2 regions of the Rhodococcus rhodochrous genome follow, and region 2 is predicted to be linked to the other one. Evidence: riboswitches for the same ligand, from Rfam matches in the RefSeq annotation. Region 2 holds a riboswitch; the other holds the start of a gene.
What was found. Region 2 has a riboswitch for cobalamin ahead of C6Y44_RS20015 (VWA domain-containing protein). Riboswitches for the same ligand answer to the same signal wherever they lie in the genome.
Positions count from the first base shown of each region.

Region 1 (3,191 bases), on a different replicon from region 2:
CGTGAAGTCGTTCTCGAGCAGAGCGATGCCCGGGAAACCCTGACCGCAGTACTCGGAGAACAGGAAGGTCGCGATTCCGGCAGCCTCGAGGGTGTCACGGTCGCGGCCCTGTTTTTCGTCGAATGCGCTTCGCATACCGCCGACGACGAGGTCGGGTTCGAGGTCGAGGATCTGTTCGGAGGTCGGATACTCCTGTGCGAGCGACGGGATGGCGCGGTACTGCTCTACGGTCTCGGGTAGAGGATCGAGTTGTTCGCCGTAACCCATACCTACGATGCGGTCACCGACGCCCATCTGGATCAGTGTTTCAGTGACGTGGTCGTTCATCGAGATGATGCGCTGCGGCGGGGCATCGAAGGTGGCAGTGCGCTCGCAGTTCGTGACGGTCACCGGTTCGGTGAACGCTTCGGCGGCTTCGACCTCCGTCATGCTCGTTCCACGGGAACAACCGACCAGCACCAGAGCTGCGGTCGCCATCGATGTGAACGCGATCATGTGGCGTCGGAACGGGCGGTGGTGGACGAACATGACACCTCGTGCTCTGCTCGGGGTGGTCTGCGAACCGGGACCCACTGGCAGGTCCCCGATAGTCGGTCCGGTCGTTTCTAGAGCCGGTTCCTCTGTGCAGTCGATCAGTCGATCTCGCACGCCACCGGTTGGTGCCGGTGGGTGCATCCGGCAGCGTACTCGGCGGGGGTCTTGTACCCCAATGCCGAATGACGGTGTCGGTGATTATGGTCGTCCTTGAAGTCCTCGATCACCACCCGGGCCTCGAGCAGAGTGGGCCAGTAGTTGCGGTTCAGACACTCATCGCGCAACCGGTTGTTGAACGACTCGATGAACCCGTTGTTCCACGGCGTGCCCGGCGGAATGTAGGACACCCCCACCGACCCAGCACAGAAGTCCCGCAGCGCTTCCGAGATGAACTCAGGCCCATTGTCCATGCGCAACACCAGCGGCGGCCCACCCCACATCGCGAACGCCTTCTCCAAGCCCTCGATCAACCGGCCGGCGGTGATCGAGCGGTCCACGATGTTCAACAACGACATCCGGGTATGTTCATCGACCATCGACGCGATCTTCACCGTCTTGCCGTCGACGGTCGAATCGAGCTGGAAGTCCAATGCCCACACCACATTCGGAGCATCAGCGTCGACGACCGGAACCGAGGACAGGCCGGCACGTTTGCGGCGTGGAGCACGCCGGACCTGCAATCCTTCTTCTTTCCACAGGCGGTGCACCTTCTTCTTGTTCACCTCGATGCCCTGGTCGTAGCGCAGCCATGCCCACGCCCGACGAAACCCGTGCCGCGGATGCTTGCGGGAATACCTGCGCAACTCTGCGCGCAGATCGGCGTCCGGGTCGCCTGGTGTCTGCGCCAACGGCAACCGCCGGTAAACCGATCGGGAGAGCCCAACGACCTTGCACGCGAACCGCTCCGACATCTGTAGGGTGTCGGTGAGCATGGTGATCGCGGCGCGTTTGGCGGTCGGGCTTAGAATTTTCCCTTCGCGATCTCCCGCAACGCGTCCTTCTCCAACTCGGCATCTGCGAGCAATCGCTTGAGCCGGCTGTTCTGCTCCCGCAGTTCCTTGAGCTCCTTCGCCGCATCGGCATCCATGCCGCCGTATTGACGACGCCAGTTGTACAGCGTCGCCGCCGACACCTCGAGCGCGGCGGCGATCTCCTCGCCGTTCTTGCCTTCCGCGGCCAACTCGTCGGCCCGGCGCAGCTTGCGCACGATGTCCTCGGCCGAGTGACGTTTGCGTCCCGCCATGATCCCTATCGTCCCTTCTTCGCCCTTACCAGGGCAATCAGGACTCTAGAACAACCCGGACCTACTCACAGGGGACACGCCACCACCACGACAGCAGGCACCGAAGGGTGCACGAACTGCCCTGCTGGACTCCGTCTCGCAGACCACGGCGATGTATCGGAGTCGCAGACCCCCCCAGGCAGGTATTCGGGCTCACCGCCGAGGTCGACGGTCTACCGTTGCGGGTCAGCGCCGGACTTCGACCGGACTTCCCCTGCGTTGGGTGTCAGCAACGTTCGCGTCATTATGCACATGGCCGGTTCGATAATGTGAGACCACCCTTGTTCGGGGTCGAAACAGACGCGGTGGCACGTGTCGCGGGCTGAGGTCGGTCTCCTCGATCGGCGAAACGCTGGGCGGGTAGCACCGGCCACTGGCCGATGCGCCGAGGCGGATCTGCAACAGATCCATCGATGGATGGTTATCGATGGATTTGTATCGTAGGGGGACGTTGCTGCTGTGGGGCGAGCAGGTGGGTCGGACATTCATGTGCACCGTAATGAGGTAGCGATGATGGACGGAAAGAGTACTGCACGGGGTTACCTGGTGCAGGAAGTTCGAGCATCACGCCGGGTCGGTAAACTCGGTCATCCCGGAAGTCGTCATTCAGGTGGGATTCGAAGTGGCCAGCTACGACCTCACGGTAACAATGGCCGTCGAGGGGGGACAACTTGAGCTGGAAGCATTTCAATGCATCATTGCGCGAGCCTCCCGTCGCACTCTTCTCAAGGATCCGGCAATCCGAGACCCGTACCTCCACCTATACCTTCCAGATTGCCGGATAGGCAGATTCGAGGGCGTCGGACATGTAGCAGCGGGCCCTTCACATCTACAGTTGCAGCCGCTCTGCAACTGCTGCAGCTGAATCGACCTGCTCCACACCTGCCTTCCGGTGGTCAGCATGGTCGCCGCGCCGTAAGACACACTGAATTGAGCATCTCCCGGAGTTCGTACTACGAGTTTGCTGGCAGGGGATTCACAATTAGCGCAGCTCCAGTTCGGCTGACATGAGGATCGATCGGTACGACGTCGTCGATGTCAAGCTCGAGGTCCGGCATGTCTCTTGTAAATCTATGCGAGGCAGATCGATGTTGCCGTGCATGTATCTACAGCAGACTTATGTGCTCGACGTTTCCGGCAGCGCGATGGCGCTAGTCAAGCTGGAGAGACCTGAGGATTCGAATGCTTGGACCGGTCCATCTCGCGCAAGGGCAGTACCGGGGCATTTTGTGAATCTTTCCCGTTCCGAGCGCCGCAGGATCGGTTCGTACGGGAGTGATTGAGCATCTGCACAATTGTTGTCTGAGGAGACTGTGGGGATGTCTCTTGTAGCCGCTTCTGTCCACGTATGTACTGGACACCACCAACAGGGCGA
Region 1 is NZ_CP027558.1:337,500-340,690, forward strand. It holds gene C6Y44_RS26390 (ABC transporter substrate-binding protein) at 1-495, opposite strand, end outside; one part of gene C6Y44_RS26395 (IS3 family transposase) at 633-1,513, opposite strand; one part of gene C6Y44_RS26395 (IS3 family transposase) at 1,513-1,777, opposite strand; cobalamin riboswitch at 1,938-2,087, opposite strand.
Region 1: linked by a shared signal. The riboswitch ahead of C6Y44_RS26395 (IS3 family transposase) and the one ahead of C6Y44_RS20015 (VWA domain-containing protein) in region 2 are both predicted to bind cobalamin.

Region 2 (3,191 bases):
GCCGACGTGGATCCCGGAGCGAATGGCGTCGAACGGTTTCGGCCGCTTCGATCAGACCTTCGGCCAGCGGGGTCCGCCCACCGGCGGGGAGTTCTCGTAGTCGTGCGGCGGCCACGTCCACCGAATTCGTCGGCGGGAGTGCGAGGGTCGCGCCCGTGCCGCGGAAGGTCACGAGGCCGACGATGTCGCGACGGCGGTAGGCGTCGAGCAGCAGCGACAGGACGGCGGTCTTGACCTGCACCATCCGGTTGCGTGCGGCCATCGACCCGGAGGCGTCGACACAGAGCAGGACGAGATTGGTCTCGCGGCCTTCGATGATCTTGCGGCGCAGCTGCAGACCCTGATCGGTGAGGATGGTCGCGCGGATCGTGGCGGGAAGGTGAACCGGACCGGTGTCGCCGCGGCGACTGCCCACTGTGCGGCCGATCGTGGTGACCGCCCGCGACCGACGGCCGGCCGCCCCGCGCCCGACCCGATCGACGGAGAACACCCTGGCGCGAAACGGATCCGATGCCGACGCCAGGGTGGTGGACAACCTGTCGCCCGAGCCGGAGGACGTCTCCGCTGCCGAGTCGTCGGGTGCGCTTTCGCCGCCACCGGGATCGTCGTCGGGGCCGGGATCGGGGTCGTCTCCGCCGAGCAGGTCGTCGAGCAGGTCGTCGCTGCTGGTGGGGGCGTCGAACGGGTTGCGGCGCCGACGGTGCGGAAGCGCGAGCCGGGCTGCTGCCGCGATGTCCTCGCGTGTCACCTCGAGGCGGCCGTGCCAGGCGGCGTGTGCGATCGCTGTGCGGGCGGTGACCAGGTCGGCGCGCATGCCGTCCACGTCGAACGCCGCGCACACCTCGGCGATCGAGACCAGCGCATCGTCGCTCAGCACGACCTGCGGGACGAGTTCGCGTGCGGAGACGACGCGGCGCGACCACTCGGCATCCCGATCCGCCCACCGCGCGGTGAAACCGGCCGGATCGGCGTCGAAGGCCATCCGCCGCCGCACGATCTCGGCGCGCACGTGCGGGTCGCGGGGCGCGGCCACGTCCACCGCGAGACCGAAGCGGTCGAGCAGCTGCGGGCGAAGCTCGCCCTCCTCGGGATTCATCGTCCCGACCAGCACGAATCGGGAGGCGTGCTCGACGGAGACCCCGTCGCGTTCGACGGTCGAGCGACCCATCGCCGCGGCGTCGAGCAGTAGGTCGACCAGGTGGTCGTGCAGGAGGTTGACCTCGTCGACGTACAGCACGCCGCGGTGGGCCAATGCCAGGAGGCCGGGTTCGTATTCCGCCGTGCGGTCGGCCAGTGCCTTGCCGAGATGCAGCGAGCCGGTGACGCGATCCTCGGCCGCGCCGACAGGCAGTTCCACCAGCCGCACCGGACGGACATGCGCGCCCGCATCGGCAGGGTGAGGGCCGTCCGGACAGGACGTGTCGGGTGCGGCCGGATCACACGAGAACCGGCACTCGTCCACGACGGTGATCTGCGGCAACAGCGCGGCGTGGGCACGCACGGTCGTCGATTTCGCGGTGCCCTTCTCGCCGCGCACGAGCACACCGCCGATCGACGGCGACACCGCACACAGGGTCAGGGCCAGCGCGAGGTCGTCCGAACCGACCACCGCACCGAACGGATACACATGCACTTCGACCTCCACAGGCTCCCGCTGGGATGTTCTTCGCGGCAAGCTGTTCGAAGGCCGGTATTCGGACTTCCCGGTCGGACGCCGTGCGATCGCCTTCCCGGACCGGACGGTCCAGTGGCTGCGCGGGTGCGCATGATCGACGACTCCCGGGTCACCGCAGCGGGCCTGTGCCGGATTCTCACCGGCTTCCCGATTATCCCCGTGAGGGGCACCTTCGATTGCCTTGCCGCGGCCGAGTCTAGGCCATGGCGCGTGGGCTATGGTTCACCGCCATGGGACCGATGCGACAGACGACAGGCATCACCGTTGTCGGAATCGGGGCGGACGGATGGGCGGGCGTGCCGTCGGCCGTCCGGGAACGGATATTCGCAGCCGAGGTCCTGCTGGGCGGCCGGCGCCACCTCGATCTGGTGCCCGCCTGCGCAGCGGTGCGCGAAGAGTGGCCGTCGCCGCTCCTGTCCGGGCTCGACGACCTCCTCGACCGGCACGCCGGCAAGGACGTCGTCGCGCTGGCATCCGGTGATCCGCTGGTCTCCGGGATCGGTACCACCCTGATCCGGCGTCTCGGAGGCGACGCCGTGGAGGTGATCCCGGCGGTCTCGTCGGCGGCACTCGCCCGTGCGCGCATGGGCTGGTCCGCGGAGGAGTGCGAGACGGTCACCGTCGTGGGTCGCGAGATCGATGCTCTGCGCAGAGTTCTGACGCGCGGACGCAAACTCGTCGTCCTCGTCGACGGTGCACGTGTCGCGGATGTTGCGACGCTCCTGGTGGCCGCCGGTTTCGGGAACTCACGGGTCGCGGTGTTGTCGCATCTCGGTGCTGCGGACGAGTCCCGGATCGATGCGAAGGCGGCCCATCTGACCGATACGGGCGTCCGGTCTCTGAGTCTGATGTGCGTCGAGGTCGACGGACCCGCCGGGTTGTCGGTGCTGCCCGGTCTCGACGACTCCCTGTTCGAACACGACGGACAGCTCAGCAAGCGGACCGTGCGTGTCGCGGCGGTGTGCGCACTCGCGCCACGACCGGGGGAGTTGCTGTGGGACGTCGGTGCGGGAGCCGGGTCCGTCGGAATCGAATGGGCGCGAACCGATCCGCGCTGTCGTACTCTCGCGATCGAGAAGGACGAGAGGCGCGCCGGCGCAATCGAGCGCAATGCTGCCGCGTTGGGTGTGCCGTCGGCGGTGCGGGTCGTCCGTGGTGCCGCCCCCGCCGCGCTCGACGGACTCCCGGTGCCCGACGCGATCTTCGTCGGCGGGGGAGGAAGTCGTGAGGGTGTGCTCGACACGTGCTGGGACGCATTGCCTCCCGGCGGTCGGCTCGTCGCGCATGCAGTGACGCTGGAGACCGAGGCCGGCCTCGTGCTGTGGTGGAAGACGCACGGCGGTGAACTCACCCGTCTGTCCGTCGAACACGCAGATCCCATAGGAACATTCACCGGCTGGCGTGCGCAGCGACCGGTCGTGCAGTGGAGCGCAGTGAAAGGCGAACGATGACCGTCCATTTCGTCGGATCCGGACCCGGAGCGGCCGACCTGCTCACGCTGCGAGCGGTGAACCTG
Region 2 is NZ_CP027557.1:4,332,094-4,335,284, reverse strand. It holds gene C6Y44_RS20015 (VWA domain-containing protein) at 1-1,633, opposite strand, end outside; cobalamin riboswitch at 1,669-1,864, opposite strand; gene C6Y44_RS20010 (bifunctional cobalt-precorrin-7 (C(5))-methyltransferase/cobalt-precorrin-6B (C(15))-methyltransferase) at 1,906-3,126, shown strand; gene C6Y44_RS20005 (cobalt-precorrin-4/precorrin-4 C(11)-methyltransferase) at 3,123-3,191, shown strand, end outside.